One region of the Rubneribacter sp. genome, then DNA from elsewhere that is predicted to be linked to it. Evidence: predicted binding sites of a transcription regulator. Region 1 holds the regulator's gene; each other region holds the start of a gene.
The links. Region 1 encodes LexA, which represses DNA repair genes until DNA is damaged. Its sites were predicted from a motif close to CNAACANNTGTTNG; they were not measured.

Region 2: a site for LexA is predicted at 2,955-2,968, ahead of ACWKY3_RS08320 (tryptophan transporter). Genes of this name have one in related genera too.
Region 3: a site for LexA is predicted at 1,673-1,686, ahead of ACWKY3_RS10425 (replication-associated recombination protein A). Genes of this name have one in related genera too.

The regions. Positions count from the first base shown of each region.
Region 1 is NZ_CBDTNW010000145.1:28,241-33,346, reverse strand. Features, by position in the region: gene miaA (tRNA (adenosine(37)-N6)-dimethylallyltransferase MiaA) at 1-71, shown strand, start outside; gene hflX (GTPase HflX) at 105-1,421, shown strand; gene lexA (transcriptional repressor LexA) at 1,551-2,189, opposite strand; gene ACWKY3_RS10645 (hypothetical protein) at 2,304-2,606, shown strand; gene nrdR (transcriptional regulator NrdR) at 2,724-3,170, shown strand; gene dut (dUTP diphosphatase) at 3,172-3,618, shown strand; gene ACWKY3_RS10630 (MerR family transcriptional regulator) at 3,716-4,135, shown strand; gene ACWKY3_RS10625 (hypothetical protein) at 4,272-4,727, shown strand; gene ACWKY3_RS10620 (FAD-dependent oxidoreductase) at 5,059-5,106, opposite strand, start outside.
Region 2 is NZ_CBDTNW010000115.1:10,295-15,400, reverse strand. Features, by position in the region: gene ACWKY3_RS08330 (MDR family MFS transporter) at 1-1,553, opposite strand, end outside; gene ACWKY3_RS08325 (TetR family transcriptional regulator) at 1,774-2,400, shown strand; gene ACWKY3_RS08320 (tryptophan transporter) at 3,188-3,811, shown strand; gene ACWKY3_RS08315 (energy-coupling factor ABC transporter ATP-binding protein) at 4,075-4,914, shown strand; gene ACWKY3_RS08310 (energy-coupling factor ABC transporter ATP-binding protein) at 4,911-5,106, shown strand, end outside.
Region 3 is NZ_CBDTNW010000142.1:7,302-12,407, reverse strand. Features, by position in the region: gene ACWKY3_RS10430 (DUF948 domain-containing protein) at 1-111, opposite strand, end outside; gene ACWKY3_RS10425 (replication-associated recombination protein A) at 272-1,654, opposite strand; RNA gene ssrS (6S RNA) at 1,766-1,939, shown strand; gene ACWKY3_RS10415 (ATP-binding protein) at 2,056-3,546, opposite strand; gene ACWKY3_RS10410 (response regulator transcription factor) at 3,559-4,251, opposite strand; gene pstB (phosphate ABC transporter ATP-binding protein PstB) at 4,339-5,106, opposite strand, start outside.

The sequences.
Region 1 (5,106 bases):
CGAACGACGGCGACGTGGAGGCGCTTGTCGAGCGAGCCCTGGATGCGCTCGGAGAACCTGCGCGATGCTGATTGCGCACGCGCTTTACGGGAAAGGATCGCCTTATGTCCGAATTTGAATCCGCCATCTCGCGCGGCGCGGCCGCTTTGTCCGAGCAGCGCAGGGAGCGCGCGGTGCTCGTGGGCGTCGAACGTCCGGGGGCGAAATGGCCGCTCGCTTCCTCCTTGGCCGAGCTTGAGCGCTTGGCGGACACCGCCGGTGCCGACGTGGTGGCGACAACGTCCCAGCGGCTTGAGGCGCCCAACCCCAAAACCTTCATCGGAACCGGCAAGGCGGAGGAGGTGGCCGAGCTTGCGCGCGCTCACGCCGCCGACCTCGTGGTGTTCGACGACGAGCTCACCCCGTCGCAGCAGGCGAACCTCGAGAAGACGGTGGGCAAGGACGTGAAGGTCATCGACCGCACGGCGCTCATCCTGGACATCTTCGCGCTGCACGCCACCAGTCGCGAGGGGCGGCTGCAGGTGCGGCTCGCCCAAAACGAGTACCTGCTGCCGCGCTTGCGCGGCATGTGGGCGCACCTTGCCTCCAACCGCATGGGCGGCGGCGTGGGGTCGCGCTTCGGCGAAGGTGAGAGCCAGCTGGAGGTGGACCGTCGCATGGTGCGCAAGCGCATCACGTCCATCAAGCGCGAGCTCAAGCACCTGGCTGAGGTGCGCGCCGTGCAGCGCGAGAGTCGCTACGAAAGCGGCATGTTCAAAGTGGCGCTGGCCGGCTACACGAACGCCGGCAAGTCGAGCCTGCTCAATCGTCTGACCGGGGCCGACGTCCTGGCCTACGATAAGCTGTTCGCCACGCTCGACTCCACCACGCGCAGGTTCGAGCTGCCCGAAGGACGCGAGATAACCATAACCGATACGGTCGGTTTCATCCAGAAGCTGCCCACCACGCTTGTGGAGGCGTTCAAGTCCACGCTCGACGAGATCACAGGTGCCGATCTTGTGCTGCACGTGGTGGATGCGTCGTCTGAGGAGCGTGAGGCCCAGATAGCCGCTGTCGAGGACGTGCTCGAGCAGATTGGTGCCCAGGACCTGCGCCGCGTGCTCGTGTTCAACAAATGCGATCTGGTCAGCGCCGAGGATGCGGGCGCCATCGAGTCGCGTCATGCTCAGGCGCAAATCGTGTCGGCGGCCACAGGGGAGGGCATAGAGGCTCTCGTCGATCACATCGCGCGCATCGCCTCGGCGCACGACGAGCGCCTCGAGGTTCTTGTTCCGTACGAGCGCGGCGACCTTGTGTCGGTGGCGCACGAGCGCTGCCGTATCCTATCCGAGGCACACGAAGAGGGCGGGACGCGTATCACCATGCTGGCTTCGCCCTCCTACGCCGGGATGTTCCGTCGGTTTGCAGTTGGGGGCGAATAGGCGAAACGCTCTTCCCTGCGCGCCGCCCTCCGCTCTGCCTCGATGGCGGAGGGCGGCGCTGCGCTTCAGGCACCTCCGTCCCGTATGGGTGCGCGGATCGCGAGCGCCTAAAGGGCGGGCGCGCAGACCCTACAGGCGGCGAAACACCGCCACCACCTTGCCCGCGATGGAGCAATCGGTTGTGATGATGGGATCCATGGAGGAGTTCTCGGGCTGCAGGCGGATGTGGTCGCTTTCCTTGTAGAAGCGCTTGACCGTGGCGCCGTCGTCGATAATGGCCACCACGATGTCGCCGTTGTTGGCGACAGGCTGCTCCTTGACCACGACGTAGTCGCCGTCGTTGATGCCCGCCTCTATCATGCTCTCACCGCGCACCGACAGCAGGAAAGAGGGGGAGTCGCCCACGATGTCGGTAGGAAGCGACAGCGTGTCGGTGATGTTCTCCTCGGCCAGGATGGGAGTGCCAGCGGCAACGTTGCCGACGAGCGGAACGTTCACGATCTTGCCGAAGCTGGGCTGCACGATGTTCGACGCCGCAGAGGCGTCCTCGAGCGGATAGGTGAGGGCGATGGAGCGCGACTTGAGCGGGTCGCGCTTGATGAGGCCCTTCTCCTCAAGGGCTTTGAGGTGGACGTGCACAGTGGAGGGGGAGGAGAGCCCCAGGCTTTGGCAGACCTCGCGCACCGTCGGGCCGTACCCTTTCTCCCGGATGCACTCTTCGATGCAGTCGAGCACGGCTCGCTGGCGTTTCGTCACTTTTCCCGTCATGGCCCTTCCTTTCCTCGGGTCGTACATATGTTCAATTTTTCTATTGACATGAACCTATGTTCGCTCTATTATATACGCGAACATAGGTTCTACGCAAGGCCAAGGAGGCAAAAAATGAGGAATTTCGATCTGCGGTGCCCTGTGGACGGCACGTCGGCGCTGGATCCGGGGCTTACGCACGGGCTCGCTCCGAAGGGGATCGTCATCGATTTCCCCACGAACGCCTGCGGGCGAAAGAGGCTTGAGGGCGCCGCGACGCCGACGTCTGGGAGGCGTCTGTCGAGCGAAACCCTCCAGAGCCTGGCTTATGGCACCGCGCGCGGCAAGGCTTTCGACCGTGTTCCCGTCAGCCAAGCCGTTGTGACTGGCTTCGCGTTTGTTGCCCTGGCGATGGCGAGCGCAGTCTTCGGGCTGTAGGCGGCGGCGTCAAGGCGCGTGTCGGTGGGTTTTTCTTGCAGGGAAGCGGCATTTCGATTGAGGCACTATATCTGGTATGTTAGGCTTGGCCTACGTCAACCGAAGGAGCTGTCCTCTATGCGTTGCCCTGCTTGCGGAAACACCGAATCCAAGGTGGTCGATTCCCGCCCGTCGGAAGACGGTACGGCCATCCGCCGCCGACGCGAGTGCCTGGATTGCGGCCGGCGCTTCACCACGTACGAGCGTTTGGGGGACAACCCCTTGCTCGTGACCAAAGCGGATGGATCATCTGAGGCGTATGATCGTCAAAAGCTCATGCGCGGCCTGCTGATGGCCTGTGCGAAGCGGCCCATATCACCCGATCAGATCGCTTCGCTCATCGACAGCATAGAAACCGAGCTGCGCAACGCTTCGAAAAGCGAGATCCGCTCGAAGGAGCTGGGGGACATGGCGCTGGTGCGCCTGGCGAAGCTCGACGACGTCGCCTATGTGAGGTTCGCCAGCGTCTACAAGGATTTCCAAAACGTGGAGGAGTTCGCCTCCGCGCTCGAGGGGTTGCGCTGACATGGATGAGATCAAGATACCTGCGGTTCGAACGGATAACGGCCTGCCCATGCCCTCCTACGCTTACGAGGGCGACGCGGGGATCGATCTTCGGGCGACCGAGGACTGCGTGCTGGGGCCGCTTGAGAGGAAGCTCGTCCCATGCGGCGTTGCGGTGGCCATCCCTCCCGGCTACGCCGGACTCGTGCTGCCGCGCAGCGGGCTGGCCGCCAAGCATGGCGTGTCCTTGGTGAACGCCCCCGGCTTGATAGATTCCAACTACCGAGGCGAGATCAAGGCCATTCTCCTCAACACCGATCCCGACAACGCCTTCGAGGTGAGGCGGGGGGACCGCGTGGCGCAGCTTGTCGTGGTGAAGGTTCCCCGCATGACGCTTGAGGAGGTTGAGGATCTTTCTTCAACGGAGCGCGGTGCCGGTGGGTTTGGGAGCAGCGGTGTCAGCCTCTGAGCGAGGAGAGGCTTTCACGTTTCTCCCCTTTTGAAACGTATTGCATTAGAGTAACTCTAATTAGAGTTACTCTAATGCAATGATAGGAGAGTGGGCAATGCCTGACGAGAAGTCGACAGACGAAGGCGCCTGTGCGCCGGAGGGCGGCGCGTGGCTGGGCATCAAGGATGTTTCGGACATGACGGGTATCTCCGCGTTCACGATCCGCTATTACGACAAGTGCGGGTTCTTTCCGAATCTGGCGCGGGCCAAGCGCGGAGTCCGGCGTTTCTCGCGCGACGACGTGGAGCAGCTTCATCTCGTTGACGCTTTGAGGAAAAGCGGGCTGTCCATCGAGGGCATCCAGTACTTCGTGAGGCTTCAGAAGAGGGGTTCCGCCACGCGCGGCGAGCGCCTCTCCATCGTCAAGTCGCAGGAAACCGTTCTGGAGTACCATATCGCCGAATTGCAGGTGTGCTTGGACCGCCTCCGCTTTGCAGGCGCCAAGTTGGCCGAAAACGAAAGGCCTCGGGCATGAGAGGTTGTCAAAACGTCGTTTTCGACGACCTAGGAGTCGCGGAAGGGCAAAACAGGCCCTTAGAACGGCTCTCAGAGCCTCGTTTGTAAAACCCCAGTTCAAATGCATGATATTGAGCACCAGTGAAGGACATGAGATGACTGATCGCAAACAAGAGACGCCCGAGCCGCCTCCGGCTCCCGAAACGCGCCAATCCGGAGGCGGCGATCCGGGCGAACCCCGTCCGAACGGGCGGAACCTTGGAGAGGCCAAGTCCGCCCAGACGCTCGTTGCGCTTGCAAGCGTGTTCGGCCCGGTGTCGCTTTTCATAGGAGGCGTGTTTCTGTCGACGGCCGGCTTGATTTGCGCGATCATCGCGTACAGGAAGCTGGGCGCGCTTGCGAAGACCTCGGCCGAGACGCTTTCGGCCACAACGCGGCTGAAGCGGTCGAGCATCGTTGCCATGGCGGTGTGCGCCATAGCCGTCGTGCTCAACGCGGTGTCGGTTTACCTGCTGCTGCCCGAGCTCGTAGCGATGCTTGAAAGCGGCGACTACGCAACCCTGGCGAACCTCGGCGGCGCAGCGACGGGAGCCAGCTCGACATGGGGATGACGCCTCAAAGCGCCAATCGAAGCATTTTATTGATAACATATCTTATGTAAAGTCGAATTGAGGGACCGCTGATGCCCGAGAGCGGTCCTGCGCGCCCCCTTTCGGACTGACGCAAACCTTGCTTTCCGCGTTTTGCGAGCGAAGCGCATTGACGCTGTTTTTGCTCCGGACGCATCGCGCGCGACTCGATGCCTCTCTTGGTTAGAGTTACTCTAACCTTCCGTCGTCCTACGCATGGGCCGAGGCGTCTTTTACGATTCGATGGACAACTCCGCAAAAAAGCCGGCTTCGAAAAACCGGCCTTTTTGCGAAGAAGATATCTCGCTCCGAATTATTTATATGCGTCAATCTCGCTTTTCGTCCACTCGACCAACGCTGC
Region 2 (5,106 bases), on a different contig from region 1:
ACGGCCTTGCCCTGCGCGTCCACGAGCGGCGCGGCGCTGATGCCCTTGTCCACCATGAGCTTCATGGCTTCGGCCACGGTGGCGTCGGCGGGCAGCGTGTACACGTCGCGCTTCATGACGGATTCGAGCACCGTGCGGCGCGCGTTGCCCTTGTCGCGGGCGGCCGTCTCGCCGGGCTTGTCCTTCACCAGCGTCACGGTCATGATGAACCCGATCAAGCACAGCAGGCCCGCCACCGCAAACGCCATGTCGATGCCGAAGAAGCTGGCCGCGGGCTCTCCCATGGCGGGCGAGGCCAGGTTGGTGGCGATGGTGGACGCCGACACGATGATGGCCGTGCCCAGAGAACCCGCCACCTGCCGGAACGTGTTGTTCACCGAGGTGCCGTGGTTGACCAGCTCGTTGTCGAGCGCGTTCATGCCCCAGGTGGTGATGGGCATGTTCACCAGCGACAGCGAGAACAGGCGCAGCGTGTAGACGACGGTGAGCATGATGATGCCGGTGCTCGGCCCCAAAAACGCGAAGCAGAACGTGGTGAGCGCGAGCATGCCGGTGCCGATGAGGCTCAAGATGCGCGGGCCGTGCTTGTCGAACAGGCGGCCGGCCACCGGTCCCATGGCGCCCATCACAATGGCGCCGGGCAGAAGCACCAGGCCGGACACCGTGGCCGAGTAGCCCATGAGCGACTGCAGGTAGATGGGCATGAGGATGCCGCCGGCCAAAAGCGCGCCCTGCACCAGCATGCCGATGATGGTGGCGATGAGGAACTTGCGGTTTTGCAGCACGCGCACCTGCAGCATGGGACGCTCCATCGCCAGCTGGCGGCGGAAGAACAGCACCAGCGCCACAACGCCCACCGCAGCGCCCACGGCCGCGTCGATGCTCAAACCGTACGACCCGATGGTGGAAAGCCCGTAGAGCAGCCCGCCGAAACCGAGGGTGGACATGATCACCGAGGGCACGTCCAGCGTGACGTCCTTGTTGGTGTCGCCGCCTTTCTGCAGCGCGAACGCGGCGATGACCACCACGGTCGCCGACAGCGCCGTGATGATGTAGAACAGGTCGTGCCAGGTGTAGCTGTCGATGATGACGCCCGCCACGGTGGGGCCGATAGCCGGGCCGAACGCGATGACCACACCGAACAGCCCCATGGCCGTGCCGCGCTTCTCCACGGGGAAGGTCCACATGAGCACGGTCATCACCAGCGGCATGAGGATGCCCGCGCCCGCCGCCTGCACAAGGCGCCCCAGCAACAGCACGGCGAAGTTCGGCCCCCAGCCGGCCAAGAAGCTCCCTAGCGTGAACACGGTCATGGAGACCAAGAACAGGCGCTTGGTGGTGAAACGGTCGGTCAGAAACGCCGTGATGGGAATCATGATGGCGTTCACCAGGGTGAACCCAGTGGTGAGCCACTGCGCGGTGGCGGCGTCCACGCTCATCTCCGCCATGACCGACGGTAGGGCCGGGGCCACGACGGTTTGGTTGAGCACGGTGACGAACGTGCCGAACACGAGGACGGCCAACATGACGATCTGCTTACGCGTAAGACCCATAGAGCGTGTTCCTTCCGATGCGTGAGGTGCTGCCGCAAACAAAGGCGTCCTCGGGGAGGGCTTGCGCCCGGCCCCGAAGACGCCCCTGTCGGCGGCTCCGGTAATTTACACCCAGTATAAATATTCATTCGGTAAAAGAAAAGTGCTCGAAACAGAAGTTGTGGTACCCTGCACGGAAACGGCACATCGGCATCGTCATCGTCGGGAGGCGGAACGTAACGTGGATCAGGAGCATGCAGCTTCGGAAGGGCTTAGGTACCGCAAAAAGCTCAAAGCTCGGCTTGCGGCGGAGCGGGCGGCGCTCGAACTGGTGCTGGAGCGGGGCTTCGACGGGGTGACGGTGGAGGACATCTGCGCCCGCGCCGAGATATCGAAAAAGACCTTCTTCAACTACTTCCCGTCGAAGGCGGCCGCCGTCACAGGCCGGTTCAACGCGTTTCCCGATGACGAGCGGCTGACGGCCGTCCTTGCGGAGCAGAGCGAGGCATGCTATCTGGATGTACTGGTGGACGTGGTGGGCGCAAGCTTGGCGTCGGATGAGGACGAGGACGTTGCGGCCCTGCGTCGCGAGGCGCTGTGCGCCATGCCCCAGCTGTTCTTCCAGGGCCAGCGCGACCTGCTGGCCGTGCAGCACTCCATAGCGTCCGCGTTGCGCTCCCATCTGGCCGAGCACCCTGATCGCCGCATGCTCGCCGGCCAGTCGGTGGAAGAGGAGGCGCTGGTGGCCTCGTCCACCGCCATCGGCCTTGCGCGCACGCGCTCCATGCTGCGCGTTCATGGCGACGGCGAGCCCACGGCCGCCGAGACCCGTCGTCTCATCATGGCCTACCTCGCCGCCGGGGAGTGAGCGGCGGGGCAGGGCGCGATCGCGGGCTGACCGCGAACGGCGCCCTGCGGCACGCGCGGGTCGGCTTGCCGCGCAAGGTCCCGCAGGCGCCTTGAAGGGCTTGACCCGGCGGGCGGGACCCGTCGACGCACCCGGCCAGGGGGGCGTGGCCCGGGGTTCGGCAGACGCGTGCTTGCGGCAACGTCGGTTTCGCAGAGAGGGGAAGCCGCTTTCGTAACTGCCTGCGCGTTTCGGTGCCCACGCCATGTCCGCGCCCTCGCAGCTCCTTGCATTTGAGAAGGTGCGCTCTCTTGCGGCGGCCAGATTGCCCCAAATTCCTCTTGACAGCATTCCGGAGCGTTGTGCTATAGTTTGCGCCACAACTGAATACCTCAAACCGATGAGGCGAAAGTCAAGCCGTCATGAGCACTCACAGAGAGCGGGCGTAGCTGGGATTCCCGTAGGAAGCTGGGCGGTAAATGGTTCGCCGAGGGAAAGGGGAAAGGAAGCCGGATGCAGACGCAAGCGCTGCAGAAAGCGACCGAGTATCTGGACCGTGAGCCTGCGTCAAGGGCAGAACATGTGTTGGCATGTTCGTGAGAGGGTTCTGCATTGCAGAGCCAATAAAGGTGGCACCGCAGGTTGAAGACCTGTCCTTTATCTCGAAGGACAGGTCTTTTTTGTTTGCGGCTCTTTGTTGGACGGCAATGGGGGGTTCCTCGTCAGCGAAGCGCGTGCCGGCAAAAGGATGACGCCCCGGGAGGGGCAACGACCGGCGGGAAGCTCCGCCAAGAAAGGACTGAGGAACATGGAACAGCAGATCAAGCGCGAGGTTGCAACGCAGGTGGCCGCTGTATCGCCTGTCGGGGCGCGCAAGCGCGAAGTGGCCGCGCCGCAAAAACAGGCGGGGCTTTCCACACAGGACCTTATCCTCATCGCCGTGCTGCTGGCGGCGGGTGCGGTGCTCAAACTCACGGTGGGTTCGCTGCTTTCGTCCATGGGCATGAAGCCCAACTTCATCATCGCCATGTACTGCCTGGCCATCGTCTTGACGCGGCCGAAGGTGGGGCAGGCGGTTGTCATCGGTCTTTTGGCCGGGCTTGTGTGCCAAATTCCCCTGCTCAACGCCACGCCGCTTTTGAACATCCCCTCCGAGGTGCTGGGCGCGCTCGTGTGCGGCCTGCTGGTGAGGGTGCCCATGGAAATCGGCGACAAGCTGGACCTCAATCCGCTGGTGAACACGTTTGCCTCCACGCTGGTGTCCGGCGGCGTGTTCGCGTTTTTGTCGGTCTGCATCAACGTGATGTCCACGGGTGGCGACATGATGGTGGCGCTGGCAACGTATGCTGCCATCGTGCTGGGCACGGCCACGTTCAACGCGGTGCTGGTGCAGATTTTGGCGCTGCCGCTCAAGAAGGTTTTGAAGCGCTAAGAGTTCCGGCGGTCTACCGACCGCCGGAACCGCCCGACGCTGCGGCTTCGCGGGGTGCCTCATCTTGCCGCAATGGCGAAGGCTCGCGTGCCGAAGTACGCGTCACCTGCGCCATTTCGGCAATCTGAGGCACCGCGCGAACCCTCGCTGACATTTGTTCGACCTGTGCCATTTTGTTCAACCTGTGTCGTTTTACTCAACCGGTACCGTTTTGTTCAACCTATATCGTTTTGGTAACCTCCATCGTTTTAGAAAGGCGCCCTATGATAGAAATCACTGACTTTTCGTTTCAATACCGGGAGGGCGGTGAGCCAACGGTGCGCGACATCAACCTCTCCATTCCGGCGGGGACGTTTGTAGGCATCACCGGCCCGGCGGGTTCGGGCAAGTCCACGCTCACCTACGCCATGAACGGCATCGTGCCGCACTGCTATCCGGGCGATTTCTACGGGTCGGTGCTGGTGGGCGGGCTGGACACCTGCGAGACGGCGCTCACCGACCTCTCATGTGCGGTGGGAAGCGTGTGCCAGGATGTGGACAGCCAGTTCGTGACGCCGGTGGTGGAAGACGAGGTGCTCTACGGGATGGAGAACTTCGGGGTGCCGCGCGACGAAATGGAAACCCGCCTGGAACGGGCGCTCGCCGACATGGGCATAGCCGATCTGCGCGAGCGAACCATCGCATCGCTTTCCGGCGGGCAGAGGCAAAAGGTGGCCATCGCCTCGGTGCTGGCCATGGAGCCGAAGGTGCTCGTGCTGGACGAGCCGACCGCCGAACTTGATCCAGCCAGCTCGCAGAGCGTGTTCGACCTGCTGGTTTCCTACGCGCGCACTCATGGAACCACGGTTGTGGTGGTGGAGCAGAAGATCGCGCTCCTTTCGCGCTATGCCGATATGCTGGTGGTGGTTGAGGGCGGGCGCATCCGCTTTGCCGACGAGCCAAGGCAGGTGCTTGCTCATGCCGATGAGCTGCTGGAGATCGGGGTGAACTGCCCGCGGTCAACCACGCTGGTAAATCGTTTGGCCGACAGGGGCGTGTGCGAGCGTGCGGCGGTGCGCACGGTGAGCGAGGCGTGCGATGCGTTGGAGCGGGTGGTCGCATGAGCATGGTGGAGTTTCGGGAGGTGCGCGCGTCCTACGAGGCGGCGCTTCCCGTCTTGAAAGGCGTGAGTTTCGCCATTGAGCAGGGGGAGTTCGTGGCGTTTGCAGGCACGAACGGCGCGGGCAAGTCCACCACCATGCGTCTGGTGAACGGCCTTTTGAAGCCGGATGCGGGCCAGGTGCTGGTGGACGGCG
Region 3 (5,106 bases), on a different contig from region 1:
GCGCGCCTTGCGCACGGTCATGACCAGCTCCACGACAAGCCAAGCCAAAACCGCGCCCACGACCACGTACACCACCGGCAACGCTATATTGAGAACCTCGCTGATATCCATTGCGCCTCCTGCTTGTTCGAAGTCACCACTATAGCACGATCATCCCTGGATTCTATGCTGGCCGGACCATGTTTCCACCCTGCTTCCATAGGAGTTGGGAATCGGTTACCTTCGGCGCGACGTGGGATTTTCGAAAAGCCGAAGGAACGGCGGCGCGAGCCTAGGAAGCCGCGTCGCCGTCACCGGCCCCGCCTCCTTCCCCCGTGCGGGACGAGGAGGGCGGCGGGGGCGCGGCCTGCGCGCGGTCGCGGGCGGCGGCGTCGGCGCGGTAGGCCTCCCAGCCGCGCTCGCTTGGACGGTAGAAGCAGCCGCGCTCCAAGCCCTCGGGCAGGTAGCGCTGCTCCACCCAGCCGCCGGGATAACTATGGGGGTACTTGTACTGCCCGTAGTTCTCCGAGCCGGGACGGTGGCGGTCGCGCAAATGGTCGGGCACCTTGCGCGCGGGGCCGTGGCGCACCTCGGCCAACGCCGCGTCGATGCCGGCCTCCGCCGCGTTGCTCTTGGGGGCGAGCGCCAGGTAGACAGCCGCCTGCGCCAGGTTGATGCGGCACTCGGGATAGCCTATGACCTCGGCCGACTTGAACGCCGCCTCAGCCACCAAAAGCGCCTGTGGATCGGCGTTGCCGATGTCCTCCGACGCGGCGATGAACATGCGCCGGGCTATGAACTTGGGGTCCTCTCCCCCGTCTATCATGCGGGCGAGCCAGTACAGGGCCGCATCGGGATCGCTGCCGCGCATGGACTTGATGAACGCCGAGATGACATCGTAGTGCATGTCCTTGTTCTTGTCGTAAGGCAGGCTGCGATGCGGCGTGGCGGCGCGCACGCTGCCCTCGTCCACGAGCGCGGGCTTTTCGCGCGTGCCCGGCTCCATCATGCCGGCGGCCAGCTCAAGCGTGGTGAGCGCCGTGCGCCCGTCGCCCCCAGCCAGAAGCACTATGGCGCTGCGCGCCTTGTCGGAAAGCGCGTAGCGGCCGTCCAGACCGCGCGCATCGGCAAGCGCGCGATCCACCAGCAGCCCGATGTCGGCGTCCGTAAGCCCGTGCAGCTCCACCACGCGCGAGCGGCTGATGAGCGCGGAGTTCACCTCGAAAAACGGGTTTTCGGTGGTGGCCCCCACCAGCACGACCACGCGGTCCTCCACCGCATGCAGAAGCGCATCCTGCTGGCTGCGGTTGAAGCGGTGGATCTCGTCCACGAACAGGATGGTGCGCAGCCCGCTCATGGTCAGGCGCTTCTCGGCCGCGTCTATCTCGCGGCGCAGATCCGACACCGTGCCGCCGATGGCCGACACCTCCACGAACTCGGCCCGCGTCGTCTCGGCGACGACGTGCGCGAGCGAGGTCTTTCCCGTGCCCGCCGGCCCGAACAGGATGACCGAGCTCAGCTTGTCCTGCTCGATGGCGGCGCGCAGCCAGCTTCCCGGCCCCACGGCCTCCTCCTGGCCGACGACCTCCTCCAGCGTGCGGGGGCGCATCCGAACGGCGAGCGGCGCCACTTCCGACTTCCGCTCGTTCTCCATGTCTGTAAACAGCGTATCCATGCTCCCTATAGTACCATGCGAACGCTTGTTTGCCTATAGGGTGTTTGCGGATACCGCCCAACAATCTTTTTGTCAAGTCTTTATTTTGCACGTGCGGGCCATATACTCGAAGTGGTCCTGCCTTCGGAACCATACTTTTGCGATGGACCGACGTTTTTGCATGAGGGAGCTCAAGATAGCGCGTGGAATGGAGATTCGTATCCGTTGATACGAAAGCCAGGAAGCGGGCTGCGAGCACCCACCTTTTGAGGTGGGTTCATCCTTCTGGCCGGGGGCAGGGCTTTTTCGCGCCCGAAATTGGGTTGTCACTCCACCACATCGTTTCGCATCCCGTCGCCCGCACGCGGCGCGTTGTGCGGCTATGCGCCACGCGGCCCTGACGGCGCGCGCGGGCCGCGTCCCTACGCGCCCCCGTCCTCGGCGGCAGGAAAGCGCAGGACGAACGTGGTGCCGGCGCCCTCGGCGCTTTCCACGTCGATGGTGCCGTTGTGGTAGATGACCGCGTGCTTCACGATGGCAAGCCCCAACCCCGTGCCGCCCGTCTCCTTCGAGCGGCTCTTGTCCACGCGGAAGAAGCGCTCGAATATCTTGTCGTGCATGTCCTCCGGGATGCCCGGGCCGGTGTCCGTCACCCGCACGACCACCTGCTTCTGCACGGTGAAGGGCTCCTCCCCCGTCCCGTGCCGCAAGATGTTGGCCTGCTGCGGCGTCATCCCGCGATCCACCTGCGCGTAGGCGGTGCGCGTAAGCTCCAGGCCCACCGTCATCGTCACGCTGCCGCCCTCGTGGTTGTAGCGGACGCCGTTCTCTATGAGGTTGTACAGCATCTCCTCCGCCAGCGTCTGGCTGCCGGCGATGCAGGCGCGGTCCCCCTCCACGCGCACGTCGATACCCTGGTCGGCAGCGAAGCTGGCAAGCCGCTCCGCCACGCGCTGCGCCACGGAGCGCAGGTCGATGACCGCGCTGGCGTCGTTGCCGAACGCAGACTCGTCCAGCTTCGAGAGCGTGAGCACGTCGTTGATGAGCGAACGCATGGCCTGGGCCTCGTCGTAAATGAGCGCGGCGAACTTCTGGCGGTCGCCCGGCTGCACCATGTCGTTTTTCATGAGCTCGGCGTAGCCGCTGATCACCTGCAGGGGCGTCTTCATCTCGTGGCTCACGTTGCTGGAGAAGTCCCGCCGCATGTTCTCGGCTTCGGCCAGTTCGCGGTTTTGGGCCTTGAGCTGGCGCTGCTGCTCGTCTATGCGGATGAGCAGCGGATCCATCTCCTCGTAGATCTCGTTCTCCAAAGGGTTGGTGAAGTCGAGCGCGTCGATGGGCTTCATGATGCGCTTGGTGAGCTCCTTCGACAGCACGAACACGAGCAGGGCGGCCACGGCCAGCGCCACGAGCACCGGCACCAGCATGTCGCCCAAAAACGACAGCAGAGAATGGCGCGTCTCCGACAGGCGCACGATGGAGCCGTCGATGAGCCGCACGGCCGCGTACACCGTGTCGGTGCCGAGCGTCTCCGAATAGCGCATGATGACGGCCTCGCCGGTGCGCGCGGCTTCCTGCACCTCGGGACGGTCGGCATGGTTGTCCATCGAGGACGAGTCGGCGGCGCTGTCGAACAGCACCGTGCCGTCCTCGGCGATGAGCGTGTAGCGCGTAAGCCCCGAGAACTGCTCCGCGAGCGCGGACTCGTTGTCCGAAGACGGCGTGGCGTTGAGGTAGCGCGCGGCATCCTGGGCGCTCCCGACCAGCTCGGCCTCCGCGTCGCGCTCGTAAGAGAAGTAGTAGATGCTGGTCATGGCCACGGCTAGCACCACAATGACGCCGAGCGTGAACGCGAGCACGCTCGTGAATATCTTGCCGGAGAGGCTTTTCACCTTGAAGTGCGTGGGGCTCATCGGCGGCCCGCCCTACGCGGGACGTTTGATGCAGTAGCCGACGCCGCGCACCGTCTGGATGCATGCGTCGGCACCCTCGCAGCCGGCAGACAGCTTCTGCCGAAGCGTCTGGATGTGCACGTCCACCGTGCGCGTCTCGCCCACGTACGTCACGCCCCACACGTCCTCGAGCAGCTGGCGGCGCGAAAGGACATGGCCCTCGTTCTTCATGAGGGCGTGCAGCAGATCGAACTCCTTCAAGGTGAGCGCGACCGGACGCCCGTCCACCGCAACCGTATGGGCCGACACGCACAGCTCCACAGGCCCGCACGCCAGATCGTCATCGGGCACCACGGCCGGCGCCGACGCGCGGCGCAGAAGCGCGTTCACGCGGCTGACCAGCTCCATCATACCGAAGGGCTTGGCCAGGTAGTCGTCGGCGCCGGCGTCAAGCCCGCTCACCGTGTCGAACTCGGTGCCCTTGGCCGTGAGCATCATGACCGGCAAGTGCTTGGTGGACGGATCCTCGCGCAGCATATGCAGGATCTCCAGACCGTCCACCTCGGGCAGCATGATGTCGAGCAGCACAAGCTCGGGCGCGCGCTCGCGGCACGCGGCGAAAAACTCTCCGGCCGCGGGAAAGCCCTGCGCCTCGAACCCGGCTTGGCGCAGGGCGTACACCGTCAGATCGCGGATGTTGGTGTCGTCCTCAACGTAGTAGATCATAGGTTGTTCCTTTGCGAGCGCCTGTGCCGACGAAGGCGCCTTGCGGCGCCGAAGCGTTTCATCGGCCGCGTAGCCGACGGAACCATCTTACCCGAAACGGCCCGCCACGTAGTCGGCGGTGCGGGGATCGTCGGGGTTTGTGAAGATGTCGTCGGTGTCTCCCGCCTCCACCATCTCGCCCAGCAAAAAGAACGCCGTCTTGTCGGACACGCGCAGCGCCTGCAGCATGTTGTGCGTGACCATGATGACGGTGTACTTCTGCTTGAGCTCGCCCACCAGCTCTTCAATCTTCGCCGTGGAGATGGGGTCGAGCGCACTTGTGGACTCGTCCATGAGCAGCACCTCGGGGCGCACGGCCAAAGCGCGCGCGATGCACAGGCGCTGCTGCTGGCCGCCGGATAAGCCAAGCGCGTTTTTCTTCAGGCGGTCTTTCAGCTCGTCCCAGATGGCGGCGTCGCGCAGGCTCTGCTCCACGATCTCGTCCAAGTCGGCGCGGTTTTTCACGCCGTGCGTGCGCGGGCCGAACGCCACGTTGTCGTACACGCTCATGGGGAAGGGATTGGGCTGCTGGAACACCATGCCCACGCGGCGGCGCAGGTTGTTCACGTCGATGGAGCGGTAGGCGTCCTCGCCGTCAAGCGACACCTCGCCTTCCACGCGGCAGCCCTCCACGAGGTCGTTCATGCGGTTCAAGGTTTTGAGCAGCGTGGATTTGCCGCAGCCCGACGGCCCGATGAGCGCCGTCACCTGGTTCTTGGGAAACTCCAGGTTGATGCCTTTGAGCGCGTGGAAATCCTTGTAGTGCAGGTTCAGGTCGCGCACGGCCATTTTGGCGGGCGCCGCCGCGGCGGGGCG